2 regions of the Shewanella sp. BJSY2023SW005 genome follow, and region 1 is predicted to be linked to the other one. Evidence: predicted binding sites of a transcription regulator. Region 1 holds the regulator's gene; the other holds the start of a gene.

Region 1 (7,424 bases):
CGGCCTTATCGCCCCGGGCGTAATCGATGCCGCGGCGACCGGACGCGACTTTTATATGGTTTTGGGCACCAGTTGTGCCCTGGCACTTCTGGTGCTGAGCACAGGCAAACAACGTGAACTCAAACGCTGGCACGGTGCCTTACTACTGATAAGCTTCATCGGCTATCAATACAGCCTGTTTCAATCCCACTAGCGATGAAGGGCAAAAAGACGAGAGACAACTATGGCAGAAGCTAAGCAACTGCGCCAATGGGGCCGCAGAGTAATAGATATCGAGAAACAAGCACTGGACAACCTGTACCAGTTTGTTGATTCCCCCGAATTCGCCCAAGCCTGCGAACTGATCCTCAACTGCAGCGGCAAGGTGATAGTGATGGGGATGGGGAAATCGGGCCATATAGGCAACAAGATTTCTGCCACCCTCGCCAGCACGGGCACCCCGGCATTCTTCGTTCACCCGGGCGAAGCCAGCCACGGCGACCTTGGGGTGTTGAGTGAAAACGATATCGTATTGGCTATCTCCAACTCGGGAGAGTCCAGCGAAATTCTGACCCTGATGCCCGTCATCAAGCGCCAGGGGATCCCTATGATCTCCATGACAGGCAAGCCCGAATCCACCATGGCCAAGCTGGCACAACTGCATCTGTGCATCAAGGTGCCAGAAGAAGCCTGCCCCTTGGGGCTGGCGCCGACCTCCAGTACCACGGCCACCCTGGTGATGGGTGATGCCCTGGCGGTCGCGCTACTGCAAGCCAAGGGCTTTACCAAAGATGACTTTGCCCTGTCGCATCCCGGCGGCGCTTTAGGACGCAAGCTGCTGCTCAAGGTCAGTGATGTAATGCACAAAGGCGAAGAACTGCCGCTGGTCACAGAAGATATCTGTATAACCGACGCCCTCTATGAGATCTCCAAGAAGGGCCTGGGTATGACCGCCGTGGTCAATCAGCAGAAGCAACTCGTGGGTATCTTCACCGATGGTGATTTGAGACGTGTCATAGACGCCGGAGTCAACCTGCGTACTACAAAAATCAGCGACGTCATGACCCGTGATTGCATCACCAGTGGTGACAATATCCTCGCGGCGCAGGCGCTGAAGGTGATGGACGAGAATGACATCAACGGTCTTATTGTCATCAATGGCGCCAATGAGCCGATTGGAGCACTCAATATGCTGGATATGGTCAAGGCGGGGGTTATCTGATGAGTCATCAAGGTTTTTACGGGCCCATAAGCGAAGATAACTGGCAAAGAGCCGCCAAAATCAAACTGCTTATCTGTGATGTCGACGGTGTCTTCTCCGATGGCCGCATCTATATGAGCAACAGCGGCGAAGAGCTGAAGGCCTTCCATACCCGCGATGGCTATGGGGTGCGCTCGCTGCTGTCCTGCGGCATTCAGGTGGCGGTGATCACCGGCCGCAAGTCCCAGATAGTCGAAAACCGCATGACGGCCCTGGGGGTAGACAAGATTTATCAAGGCATAGACAACAAGCTGGAGCCCTATGAGGCGCTGCTTAATCACTATGACCTCGAGCCTGAACAAGTGGCCTATATAGGTGACGACATTGTCGACTTGCCGGTGATGAAGCAAGTTGGGCTGGCGGTTTGCGTAGCCGATGGCCATCCTTGGGTAAGGCAGCACTGCCACATGGTCACTCAGATTGCCGGCGGCCATGGTGCACTCCGGGAGCTGGCGGATCTTATCCTGCTCAGTCAGGACAAATTTGAAAATGCCCACGGAATGAGTATATGAATAGGGTCACCCTGGCCATTATTTTGTTTTTCTCCACTGCACTTATCCTTTACTGGCAGGTGCAGAACAAGCGTAACGCTCAACAGAGTGAGGCGCCTGTGGATGTGGTGCGGCCTGACTTTGTCGCCGATGACCTGCGCTCGGTCAACTTTGATGAGCAGGGCAATGTCGCCAGTAGGGTCGCCGCAGCGCACATGGAACATTATGAAGCCAGTGAAAAGACCTTCTTCAACCAACCGGTTTATCTGGTCTATCCGGACAAGGGCGAGGCACAGTGGCGTCTGTCTGCCAACGAGGGCAGGCTCAATCGCAAGAGTAACCGAGTTGTACTTGAAAATAATGTTATCATCGACGCCATTAGCCCCAATGAACCGATCCAGAGCCTGAAAACCAGTTATGTGGAGCTGGATCTGGACACCATGATCATGACCTCAGATCGCGAGATCCTGATCGAAGGCAAAGACTTTAATATCAAGGGATCCGGCCTGTACGCCGATCTCAATGCTCAGCAAGTGAAGCTGACCAGTCAGGTGAAAGGAACCTATGAAACCAAGTAAGCTTTTTATCGGTGCCCTCTTGTGCATCACAAGCCTGTCGGCAGTGGCCATTGAAGAAGATCTGCTGCAAAAAGTGGAGATCAGCGCCGCCAATCAGTTTGCCGATATCAAAAACAAGCGTGTGGTATACGGCGGGCCTGTCACAGTCACCCAGGGCAGTTTGAAACTGCTGGCCGATGAACTCACGGCTTACACAGAAGACAAGAGTGGCGAGCGGATCCTGGTGGCCAAGGGCTCACCCGCTACCTATACCCAGAAACTGGAAGACGGCCGTCTGGCCAGTGCCAAGGCCAAAGAGATCCACTACAACATAGACAGTCGTATCATGACCCTGCTGGGCCAGGCCAAAGTAGAACAAGACGGCAGCGAAGTAACCGCCGAGAAGATAGTCTACGACATCAACAAGCAGCAGCTGGAAGCGGAAAGCAGCGGCAAAGGCCAAGACAGGGTAACCACTGTTATCCAGCCGGAAAACTATCAGGATCTCAACAAGAAAGAACAGCAGCAGGAGCCGCAATGACCAGCACCCTGACGGCACAGAATCTGGCAAAGAGTTACAAGAAACGCAACGTCGTCAAAGACGTCAGCCTGTCGGTCAATACCGGCCAAATCGTGGGGCTGCTGGGCCCCAACGGGGCTGGCAAGACCACCACCTTCTACATGGTGGTTGGGCTGGTACAGAGTGACAAGGGCCGTATCTTCATTGACGACGACGAGCTGACCCTGGATCCCATGCACCTGCGAGCCCGTAAAGGCATAGGCTACCTGCCACAGGAAGCCAGTATTTTCCGCAAGCTGTCGGTGCATGACAACATCATGGCCGTGCTGCAAACCCGCAAAGAACTCAACAGCGACGAGCGCGAGGAACAACTCGAACAGTTGCTGGAAGAATTCCATATTACCCACATACGTGACAGCCTGGGGATGTCCCTCTCCGGCGGCGAACGCCGCCGGGTGGAAATCGCCCGGGCATTGGCCGCCAATCCACAGTTCATTTTGCTGGATGAGCCGTTCGCCGGTGTGGATCCCATCTCAGTTATCGATATCAAGAAAATCATCGAACAGCTTAAGTCCCGCGGTTTGGGGGTGCTGATCACAGACCACAATGTTCGCGAAACACTCGACGTTTGTGAGCGAGCCTACATAGTCAGCCATGGGCAGTTGATCGCCGAGGGCACACCCGCTGAAATCTTGGACAACCAGCAAGTGCGTGCTGTGTACTTAGGCGAACAATTCAGGCTATAGTTAGGATCATGTCATCCGGTGGCAATTCCGGGTATTATAGTTTGTTATTATTGAATTTTTTCCTTGAAAAATAACGAGTAGGGATTAGCGGTATAATGAAAGCGTCACTCCAGCTCAAACTGGGTCAACAGTTGACCATGACACCTCAGTTGCAACAGGCTATTCGCCTGCTGCAACTGTCGTCCCTTGAGCTGCAGCAGGAAATCCAGGAAGCCTTGGAAGCCAACCCTCTGTTGGAAATGGCCGAGGACAACCAGGATGACGCTATCGACGACAACCACAAGGAAAACGACGCCGGCGAGTTGAGCGCCAAGCAGGAAGATGGTTCCACGGTAGAAACCTCAGAGGCATTGAACAATGAGTCTATGCCGGATGAGCTGCCTATGGATACCACCTGGGACGAAGTCTTTACCGCCGCCAGCGCCTCAGGGCCGGCCATGGGCCGTGAAGATGATATGCCCTTCCAGGGTGAAACCAGCGAAGGTCTCTATGAACATCTGGAATGGCAGAAGAACCTGACCCCGTTTTCCGATACCGACGACGCCATTGCCACCGCCATTATTGATGCCATCGACGAGCAGGGCTATCTGACCCAGAGCACAGAGGAGATCCTCGAAGCCATGGGCAACCCTGAGATTGAGCTCGATGAAGTCGAGGCAGTACTCAAGCGGATCCAGCACTTTGACCCTGTCGGCATCGCCTCCAGAGATCTGCGCGAATGCCTGCTGATCCAGTTGCAACAGTTCAACACCGACACCCCACATCTGGCCGACGCCCGCTTGTTGATTGACGAACATCTGGATCTCATTGCCGCCCGTGACTTCCGCACCCTGATGCGCAAGACCAAGCTCAAGGAAGATCAACTGCGTGACGCCATCAACCTTATCCAGAGTCTCAATCCCCGCCCCGGCTTGCTGGTGCAGCCGATGGACGAGGAATATGTGATCCCTGATGTCAGTGTCTGGAAGAAAAACGGCCGCTGGGTAGTAGAACTCAACCCGGACTGTATGCCCAAACTCGGGATCAATCAGCAGTATGCTGCCATGGCCCGTAGCGCCCGCAGTCAATCAGACAGCCAGTTTATTCGTGGTCATCTTCAGGAAGCCAAATGGTTTATCAAGAGCCTGGAGAGCCGCAACGACACCCTGCTCAAGGTGGCCAACTGTATAGTGCAGTTCCAGCAGGGATTTTTTGAATATGGTGAAGAGGCCATGAAACCCATGGTGCTCAACGATATTGCCGAGGCGGTCGAGATGCATGAATCGACCATCTCCAGGGTCACCACTCAAAAGTATATGCATACCCCTAGGGGAATATTTGAATTGAAGTACTTCTTCTCCAGCCATGTCGGCACCGAAGATGGCGGAGAATGCTCTTCCACGGCGATCAGGGCTTTTATCAAGAAGCTCGTGGCAGCGGAAAACCAGAAGAAGCCTTTGAGCGACAGCAAGATGGCGCAACTTCTGGCAGAACAGGGAATCAACGTTGCAAGACGCACCATAGCCAAGTATCGCGAGGCTATGATGATACCACCGTCGAACCAGCGTAAGAGTTTATAAATCCACAGTTGGAAATTGGAGGAATCTTTCTATGCAAATCAACCTGACAGGACATCATATCGAGATCACCGACTCACTGCGTGACTACGTGGAAAGTAAGTTTTCTAAACTTGAACGCCATTTCGAACAGATCAATAATGTGCACGTTGTGCTCAATGTACAAAAACTGCAACAGATAGCCGAAGCCAAGATCCACCTCACAGGCGGCGAAGTCTATGCAACTTCTGAACATGCCGACATGTATGCCGCCATCGACGTTCTGATTGATAAATTGGATCGTCAGGTCATTAAACACAAAGAAAAGCTGACAAAACACTAACGATGGAACTGAGTACCATCCTGCGGCCGGAGTGCACTACCTGTGCCACTCCGGGCAGTAAGAAAAAGGTACTGGAGCTGATTAGCGATCTCGCTAGCGCCCAGTACCCCACCCTTTCCTCTCAAGCGATTTTTGAAAGCCTTTTGGCCCGCGAAAAGATGGGGAGCACAGGTATAGGTAATGGTATTGCGATTCCGCATGGCAGACTACCGGACATTACAGAGCCGATTGCCGTGCTGGTCAAATGCGAAGAGCCTATCGCCTTCGATGCCATAGACAACCAGCCGGTGGACATACTGTTCGCCCTCCTGGTGCCCGCAGATCAATGTCAGCAACACCTGAGTACCCTATCCGCCATGGCTGAAAAGCTCAGCGATAAGGCGATACTCAAGCAGTTGCGAAAATCCAGCGACGAAACAGAACTCTATCAGGTGATCACAGGATGAAACTCGCCATAGTCTCAGGCCGCTCCGGTTCCGGAAAATCCGTTGCCCTCAGGGTACTCGAAGACCTGGGTTACTACTGTGTGGATAATCTCCCCCTGCCCATGATTGGCAGCCTGTTGGAAAACCTCCGTGGCAGCAATGATCTGGTCGCCATCAGCATAGATGTGCGCAATATGCCGGATCAGGAAAAGGTGCTGGAACAACAGTTGGCGGCCTTGCCGGAAAACACCCAACTGACCAGCTTCTTCCTCAACGCCTCCGATAAAGTGCTGCTGAAGCGCTACAGCGAAACCCGCAGACTGCACCCCCTGTCCAAGAGCAAAGTCTCACTACAGGATGCCATCAAGCTCGAAGGCAAGCTGCTGGAACCCATGTCGAAACTGGTGGATCACTACATAGACACCTCGGCGCTGAACATCTATGAACTCAGTGACACAGTGCGGGAAATTCTGCTTGGCAGTGTCGATAAAGAGCTGGTGATCAACTTCGAGTCGTTCGGCTTTAAGCATGGTATGCCTCAGGAAGCCGACTTCATGTTTGATGTGCGCTTTCTGCCCAACCCTCACTGGGAGCCGGCGCTCAGGCCACTGACCGGGCTGGATGAAGCTGTGCAGGAGTTTCTCAGCCGCCAGCCACTGGTGAACAAGTTTATCTGGCAGATAGAAAATCTATTGGAAACTTGGCTGCCGCACCTGGAACGCAACAACCGCAGTTACCTCACCATAGCCATAGGCTGCACCGGCGGCCAGCATAGATCTGTCTATGTCGCTGAGCAGCTCGCCAAGCGTTTTGGCAACAGCAAACACAAGGTACAGGCCCGTCACCGGGAGCTGAGTAATGGCAAAGGTTGAACGGGAAGTCACCATAGTCAATAAGCTGGGCCTGCATGCCCGCGCCGCCACTAAGCTGGCGGTGCTGGCCAGCGAGTTCGAAGCCGATATCACCCTGATCCAAGGCGAGAAAAAAGCCTCGGCCGCCAGTGTGCTTGGGCTCTTGATGCTGGAAACAGGTCAAGGCAAGAGTATTCGCCTCATCGCCGAAGGCCCGGATGCCGAACCCGCGATGGACGCTATCTGCGCCCTGATCAACGCCCGTTTCGACGAAGCCAGCTAAAGCCTTAGCGCTGCACTCTTTGTTTCTATAACACCCCAGTCTTGAGGTAACATATCCTCGCTTTGCATCACAGGGGGAACTGCATGCCAATAGAAGCGCTCGACCAAGAGCTGACAGAACAACGTCTTACTCAACTAAACCAAGCTCTTAGCAGTGGTATGTTCGTGCATGTGCGCGACATGCTACAGCGAATGACGGCTTCGGATATCGCCTTTATTCTCGAATCTTCACCGCCGCGTACCCGTCAGGTACTCTGGCAACTGGTGGATCAGGAGCAGAGCGGCGAGATCCTCGAAGAGCTGGGTGAGGATATGAAAGACCAGCTGATCAGCCTTATGAGTCCTGAGCGTTTGGCGCGAGCGACCGCGGGTATGGATACCGATGACCTGGCCTATGTGCTGCGAAGCCTTCCCGATACCCTCTACAAGCAGGT
Region 2 (7,424 bases), on a different contig from region 1:
CAACTGGGACAAGCCGCTTCTGTGCAGTATGAATATGCCTGCCAATACCTGAGCGGCAAGGTGGCTGCCGAAAACTGGCAACATTTGGGACTGCAAGGGCTGGCGGATATCTGTGCCCGGGTCAATGAACTGGATCACTCAGCCCTGTTGCAACAAGGGTTGAGCAAAGGCGCCGCCGAGGTGCAAATTGCCCTTTGCCAGCAACTGGAACATATACTATTGCCAGAGCCGCTTGCCGAAACGCTCTTCCAGGCATTCAAAGACGCTGCCCCCGAGCACAAGGTTTACTTCCTTCGCGCCTTGGCATCTCACCCTGAACTCTGCCAACAGGCGATAACAGAGCTGGATAGTCAGCAGGCGCTGAATATTGACGCCTTGATCGCCATTGCCGCTCGTTGCTGGTATAGCCTGAAACAGGATGAGTGCCGCAAAATTTATCTCGAGGCTCTGGCTTTGCAGGAGCAAAGCTTCTTTAATCAAATCTTTGCTGATATTGTGGCCATACCCGGGATACGTACCCAGGTATTGAGCGAACTTCGCAATCCTCACCGCAGTGACCGCCTATCCGGCGCCATCGGCGGTCTGTTCAGGGCGACCACAGAATGATGACAGATTTTCTCCTGATCGCAGCGCTGGTAATGATTGCTGCGTTTTTCTGGCAGTTGCGACAAATGGCCGAACTCAGTCGGATATTTGCCGAGCGGGAATGCCAACGGCAAAAGGTGCAGATGCTTGCCATCGCCATGGAGTCAGCCCGACCCAGCATAGGCGGCAAGAACGGCCTGTGCTGGAATGCACGCTTTATGTTTGAGTTCAGTACCGATGGCATCAACCAGTATCGCGGCCATATCCTGATGCACGGTAAACAGATCCAGAAAATTGAATGGCCAATATTTCCCGAACCCGAGTGGCATGAAGCGCCAACTGCCAGAGGCAGCGTCGGTGGCGGTTGTGGCTCCCGCGGAGGTTGCAGTTCGGGTAAGTGCCGCTGATATTTTGCTGCATCTGACAGAAAACTGAGCCGACCCCGTCGTTGAAGAGTCAGCAGAGTTTGCTAGGTTACACAGATAAAAAATCAGAAAAATGGCAGCAGACTCTTACGCCATCAAAGTTTGAGAACCATTTAAGTCCCCAAATAAAAAATCCCTTAAATAAGAAAGGGCGCGACAATTAAGCCGCGCCCATCTGTTTCTCTGTTAAGCCTTCCAGCTATTAAGTTGCTTCCCTGCACCATCCATGCGTCTGCCGTGCGTCCTGCGCTCCCTGTACCATCCTGGTGAGTCCCTGTACTTGCGTACCTGTTCCCTTAGTCCCGATTATCCCTTGATCGGGCCTTGCTCTATCCTTAAGCGTGTCCAGTATCGTCCTTGCGCATCCGTTCAATACATCCTGTTTCGTCTTCCTGACGCTGACCACATTCCTTGGGTCAGTACCTTTCCCTGTTTGCCATCATCCTGATAGGCATCTTCCTTGAGTCATCCCTGGACCGTGTTCCTCACGGTTTAGGTCTTCCTGACCTTGTTCCCTGAATCATCCTTGTCCTTGGATGATTTAAATACTAATCCAATCCCGGCTCCAGGGTTGTACAGAAACCGTTCAATAACTCGTGCAACTTTTTTGTAGCAATTGAAATGGAGTGCATAACCAATTAATTTTAAAAAGCTTAATTGTTTTTTAACGACAAAACCTGCTGTTTAACTCTTGTTTGTCTCACAGTCTTGTGAGACATCTCGCACACGATGCCCGGCTTTAATGGAAAACGATGTGTAGTTAAAGACACATCGCCTATAAATCAGTACCGGAATGACCCTAGCTTTAATGACGCCCTATAAGAAAAAACAGCAAAAGAAAAGGCGCGTCCTAAGACGCGCCCTATTTACTGCTGTCAGCCATCCCGCTGAGTTGTGCTCCCTGCACCTTCCATGCGTATGAATTTCTTCCTGTGGACACCTTGTCTCAGTTACGACAGCTTCCAAGCTATCTTTTCATCCCTGCTTACAACCATCCTGGTGTCTGCTCAATTCCCTTGAGCCTCCTTGTGGCCTCCTGGCACTCATCTTCCATGTTTGCCCATCCACTAGCAGCTGTCGTCAATGAGTTGGGTATTCCCTTAACCCAAAGGCTGGCATCCCTGAGCCTGTCCTCTACTTCGTCCTGAACGCTTTCCTTAGCAGACCTTCCTGTCTCAAATTGCCTTTCCTGGCGCGGCAATTTCCTTATTACCGGAAAAATCTCCTGTGTATCCATCATGGATACTGCTTTCCCTGCGAGCCATTTCCTTGGCTTGAACTTCCCTGGAATGGTTTCAAGACCTCCTGTCTTGATTGTCATCCATGACTGAAATCCATTTAGCAGGCTTCCTTGCAGCTCGTCCTTGCATAGGCCTTTCCAAAACGTGTCATCCTGACACTTGCCCTTCCTTGGCTGCCGCCTTAAACTCCTTGGCGTTGCTTTCCTTGCAGCTCCCTCTTCCTTGAGGCTCGTAATTTCAGCTCCTTTCCTTGGAAGCTCTGTCAAAGCATCCTGCCCTGACCACGACTTAAGTGTACCCAAGGACCCCTCTTTGAGATGGTCAATTTTAGAACAGGCTGGGAATGACAAATATTCAGCAGTCGCTAATGAAATGCTAATCACTTGTTTATTAACAATATTTAATTATTCGCCAGTAAGAACAGCCAATAAGTCTTATGTTTGTCGCACAGCTTTGTGAGACATATCTCACATTGGTACTGGTAAATAACCAAAAACACTCAGAAACGACGTTTGCCACTGACAAATTGGGCCAACATGACCCAGTCAGCCATCAAGCTGTAGACTGGGTATTGAAAGGTCGCCGGCTTATTGTGTTCAAAACCAAAGTGACCAATCCAGGCAAAGCCATAACCCACCACAGGCAGAGCCAAGAGCCATACAAATTGTCCACTAAGCAGGCTGAATAACAGAATAAGCAATACCAAGGTCGAACCTAGATAATGCAAACCTCGGCATACGGGATCGGAATGCTGAGATAGATAGAAAGGATAAAACTCAGCAAAACTCTTGTACTTTTGCTCCACTCTTAACTCCTGTTATTGGTAGACGTCATCATCGGTATGACTGTGGTAAAAGAGCAACTCTCCGGTTAACTGCCCTATATTGAGCTCAACCACGGGTACAAAGCCTTGCTCTCGGAACAGATGAGAATGGCCATCCTCAGTCACAAAGACTCCAACCCCTTCCAGCTCCGGCTGCTCATCACACCAACCCAATACCGCCTGGACGAGCAACTTGCCATAACCCTTGCGCTGCTCGGTTAAAGCTACTGCAATGAACTGTATAATGCCGTATTCAGTAGCCGGCAGGTGCTCCAGAATTGAATTCTCCTTCTGCATCAACTTCTGCGTCGATTGCCAGCCTGTCCCCAGCTGCATTTTCAAACGCCAATGCCAATAGCGTCCCTCCCCTTGGGGAAGTGATGAGGTCACCACGCAGGCAACCCCAATCAAGCGCTCAGCGTCGAACAACCCAATAAGAGGCTGCTCCTGTTGCCAAAGCTCATTGAGCTCTTCACGGATCGCGGCTCTGAGCTTTTGTTCATATTCGACGGCATTGGCGGCCGGCAAGGTCTGCTGAAAAAACGCATCATCGTGATAGGCGTTATAGAGAATTGATGCGGCCAGGCGCAAATCTTCCGCTGTCAGGTAGACGGCACGCAGAGAATCGGGAGTCTGGGTTTCCATTTGTTGTTGTCCTTGTCAGCCAAAAGGGCAATTTCCAATTTAACAATATTGGATCAAAGTGCAATATCTTGATCTTGCTTGCCAGGCATTGTCACTTCATCTTTAGGCAGATTGGTATAAGCTAAGGAAGGCGCGAACAAGTCCCATGTGGGCTCTGCGTCGGCTTACGGACTTGGATGCAAGGCGTGGTTCGCAGCAAATGGCCCTAGTCCTTTGCAAGAAGCACAACACAGCAGGCAGGCCTGTAAGCCACGCCCTTCGGGGCTTTCACAGCAACCCGCTCTCTGCGTTATCTGACTTCGGCATGCCTTCAGTCAGATGCCTTGAACGCCAATTGCTGTGCAAGCCACTCTCTACAAAAGAGAAGGCCGCGAGGACTTATTTGCACCTTCCCTAAGGGGAAGGAATAAGGCTTACTATCTGTTTTATTAAGGCTTGTTCACTCATCACCTTGACAAGATATGTCAGGACTTCTGGAGGTCAGAATATGGATACCACCCACACAGACTTGGCCCATTTATTTGAGCAATTGGGACTCCCTAGCAGCAGTAAGGCGATAGAAGGCTTTATCGGCGCACATTCTATCCCCGAGGGAGTCAAACTGGTGGATGCACCATTCTGGAATGAAGCGCAGCGCACTTTTTTAACAGAGGCTCTGGCCGAGGACGCTCAATGGTCAGACACCATAGACCATTTGGACGCCCAGCTCAGGAGTTGATTGAAATTGGGATGAGTGTGAATTACAGCTGCGCGTAAGCCTTATCGCCCCAGCCAATCAGTTGTTGATCGCGAAACACCAAGGGGGTGCACTCATCCTTGGTGGTCTTGCCATCACTGTGTCTGTGGCGGGTACGGTAAAATAGTACCTGTACTTGCTGATCATTGGAGAGAAAGGCTTCATTAAAGTCGGCCTGCCCCATGAGCTGCTGCACCTGTTGCTGATCCATTCCCAGAGTCAACTTGGCCAGTTGTTGCTGATTTTGCTGTTGCTGCAATTGCCAGGACTCCTTTTCATCCCAGTTGGCTTCGTGATCGCCGACATTGACCACACAGGCACTAAGCCCTAAGCTTGCAATCCCCATCAGTGGCAGTAATAACTTGTTCATTGTCACTCCTTGTTATATTTATCAAATGTTGACTTTTGTTAAGCAAATGCAGCAAACGCTATGCAACATGCAGGCCAACAAATAAACTGATAAATATCAAAATGATAAAAGCAAACAACTGCTGCACTATGTAGCTATTCGCGAAAATGTGAGGTTTTTTACCAAGATGTCCACTCCACTGGAACAGGTCATGGCCGCCGCGGCGGCAGTAGCCCAAAGCGGCCATACTCCCTCTCTGGCACTGATTAAGGCAAGACTCGGCAACAAGTTACCAATGCCACTGCTGGTTGAAGGTCTGCAGCGTTTCAAATCCCTGCCAGAGAGTGAACGGGAAAAACTGCTTGAAGACGCACCTCAACTGCAAGAAACCGTGCCACAACAAGCTGTCACCACAGTAGAAGTTCTCCAGCAGGAAATCAGCCAGCTACGCCAGGAACAGCAGCAACTGAAACAAGAATTCGCGGCCTTGCAACAAAGACTCGCCAAGCTTGAGGAACAGCAATAATGTTTGTCTGCGAACTCAGGTTTGAATGCTTTGCCAACACCACTATCAGCGCCGCAGAAAAAGCCATCAATACCCTGCTTGAGGCCTGGCGGGCCAACGGTCAGGTATTGGGACGGGAATTTGCGGTGGCCTTTAGGGACGGGGAGTTCAGAGTCAGGCTGCTGCTACCGGAAGAAACCAGTCTGGCCAACAGGCACAACAGTCCCTGGGCCAAACAGGCGTTGCAGCAGTTAACCGAGGCCAAACTGCTGACCCCCAAGGAAAAGCTCATAGGTCAGGATATCAATTCCGAGGTCAGCACCCTGGAGCCCCCAAGTTGGCAGCTGCTTTATACCAGCTATGTGCATATGTGCTCGCCGCTGCGCAGCGGCGATAACTTGCTACCCATTCCACTCTACCGCATTCCCGCGACCTTCAACGGCGATCACAAGCGGGTGATCCGTTGGCAAACCGAGTGGCAAGCCTGTGATGAACTGCAGATGGCCGCAGCAACCAAGGCCGAATTTGCCGCCCTCGAGGAGCTTTCCAGCCCGGACAGCGATCTGTTCCGCCGCGGCTGGGATCTGCGCGGCCGTATCGAATATCTGACCAAAATTCCTACCTATTACTACCTTTACCGGGTCGGGGGAGAGAGTAAACAAGCCGAATTGGCCCGTCCCTGCCCCCGCTGCGGCAACCCGGACTGGCGCCAGCCCAGCCCATTGCTGGATCTGTTTCATTTCCGCTGTGACAACTGCCGGATAGTCTCCAACCTCTCCTGGGATCATCAATAAACTGGGACAATCAATAGCCTAGGATCATCAATAGCAGTGATCATCAATCAATAGTGATTGTGGTAACCCCGACTGTCAGCGGCGGGAAAACAGGTGTTGCCACATGAGCTTCATCCGCGCCCAGAGACCGGGATGGTCGACATTCGCCATGGCCGGCTCCACAGGCTCAACCGCCGGCGCCACTCTGGGGCGCAACATAACAAGAAACTCTTCCAGACTGTCTGCCAGCTTCTTTGAGGGGAGCTCACCCGGGGTCTCACGCCAGACAGCACCGGTTTCATTATCCACGCAGATCATCTCATCACCTTGCCCCAATAGACCGATAAACCAGGTCGGTGGCTGCTTGAGCTTGCGTTTCATCATCAGGTGCCCAATCAGATTCTGCTGCAGAAACTCAAAATCGTCCTGACTCCAGGGCTGCAGTAGTTCCCCTTCGCCGAAATCGGCTTCAAACAACAGATGCGCGGCAAAAAACTGCCCATAAAACTCGTCGATATCGGCATGCAACGACAACTCCAGCGCATGACTGACATTGGCAAAGCTGCCTGGCTGTTCTCGGCGAATAGTCTGCCACAGTAGCGGATCTTCACCATCCTCCTGCAGCACACAGGGCGAGGCCTCTCCCCTGGCATAATATCTGGGGCCTTCCCCCAGACTCGACTGGTAACTTTGATGATAACGGCTGAGAAATTGCTCCAACGCCTGGGCACAAGACACTTATCGCACTTCCAAATTCAGGTATAATGGTGGCCTATTTTGACACGGAAACCCGCTTGATGACACAGAATCACGACCCTTACCGGAACGCCGAAGCCTTATCTGGCCTGACACTGGGTCAGCAGACAGATTATCAAGAGCATTACGCCCCTGAGCTGTTGCAGGGTGTGCCCCGCAAACTCAACCGTGATGCAATCAACCTGAGTGCGCCTCTGCCGTTTCAGGGGGCCGATATCTGGACCGGCTATGAACTCTCCTGGCTCAATGCCAAGGGCAAGCCCATGGTGGCCATCGCCGAGTTCCAGCTGGATCTCAACAGTGAGCATTTAATTGAGTCCAAATCCTTCAAGCTCTATCTGAACAGTTTCAATCAAACCCGCTTTGACAGTACTGAAGCCGTCGAGCAGACCCTGACCCAAGATCTGAGCCGCTGTGCCAATGGCGAGGTAAAAGTCAGAGTGATTGAGCCCAAGCACTTCAACAGCCAGAGAGTTGTTGAGCTGCCGGGGCACTGCATTGACGATCTGGATATTGAAGTCAGCGACTATGAGTTCAACCCCAAATGGCTCGAAGACAGCACAGACGACAAGCAGATAGTCGCCGA

Evidence for each region. Region 1 encodes sigma-54, which starts transcription at its own class of promoters, with help from an activator protein. Its sites were predicted from a motif close to GTTGGCACGNNNNTNGNNT; they were not measured.
Region 2: the regulator sigma-54 is predicted to act here: its motif matches at 4,886-4,904, upstream of ACMHXI_RS03280 (DUF3192 domain-containing protein).

What each region holds. Positions count from the first base shown of each region.
Region 1 is NZ_JBKORJ010000023.1:28,401-35,824, reverse strand. It holds gene ACMHXI_RS06335 (calcium/sodium antiporter) at 1-193, shown strand, start outside; gene ACMHXI_RS06330 (KpsF/GutQ family sugar-phosphate isomerase) at 224-1,201, shown strand; gene kdsC (3-deoxy-manno-octulosonate-8-phosphatase KdsC) at 1,201-1,752, shown strand; gene lptC (LPS export ABC transporter periplasmic protein LptC) at 1,749-2,309, shown strand; gene lptA (lipopolysaccharide transport periplasmic protein LptA) at 2,296-2,829, shown strand; gene lptB (LPS export ABC transporter ATP-binding protein) at 2,826-3,554, shown strand; gene ACMHXI_RS06305 (RNA polymerase factor sigma-54) at 3,650-5,113, shown strand; gene hpf (ribosome hibernation promoting factor) at 5,145-5,432, shown strand; gene ptsN (PTS IIA-like nitrogen regulatory protein PtsN) at 5,435-5,878, shown strand; gene rapZ (RNase adapter RapZ) at 5,875-6,729, shown strand; gene ACMHXI_RS06285 (HPr family phosphocarrier protein) at 6,716-6,991, shown strand; gene mgtE (magnesium transporter) at 7,075-7,424, shown strand, end outside.
Region 2 is NZ_JBKORJ010000017.1:33,102-40,525, reverse strand. It holds gene ACMHXI_RS03310 (DUF3549 family protein) at 1-606, shown strand, start outside; gene ACMHXI_RS03305 (DUF3301 domain-containing protein) at 603-992, shown strand; gene ACMHXI_RS03300 (hypothetical protein) at 1,996-2,553, opposite strand; gene ACMHXI_RS03295 (DUF962 domain-containing protein) at 2,751-3,056, opposite strand; gene ACMHXI_RS03290 (GNAT family N-acetyltransferase) at 3,069-3,719, opposite strand; gene ACMHXI_RS03285 (DUF2789 domain-containing protein) at 4,207-4,437, shown strand; gene ACMHXI_RS03280 (DUF3192 domain-containing protein) at 4,460-4,825, opposite strand; gene ACMHXI_RS03275 (hypothetical protein) at 4,992-5,330, shown strand; gene ACMHXI_RS03270 (Zn-ribbon-containing protein) at 5,330-6,103, shown strand; gene syd (SecY-interacting protein) at 6,179-6,820, opposite strand; gene queF (NADPH-dependent 7-cyano-7-deazaguanine reductase QueF) at 6,880-7,424, shown strand, end outside.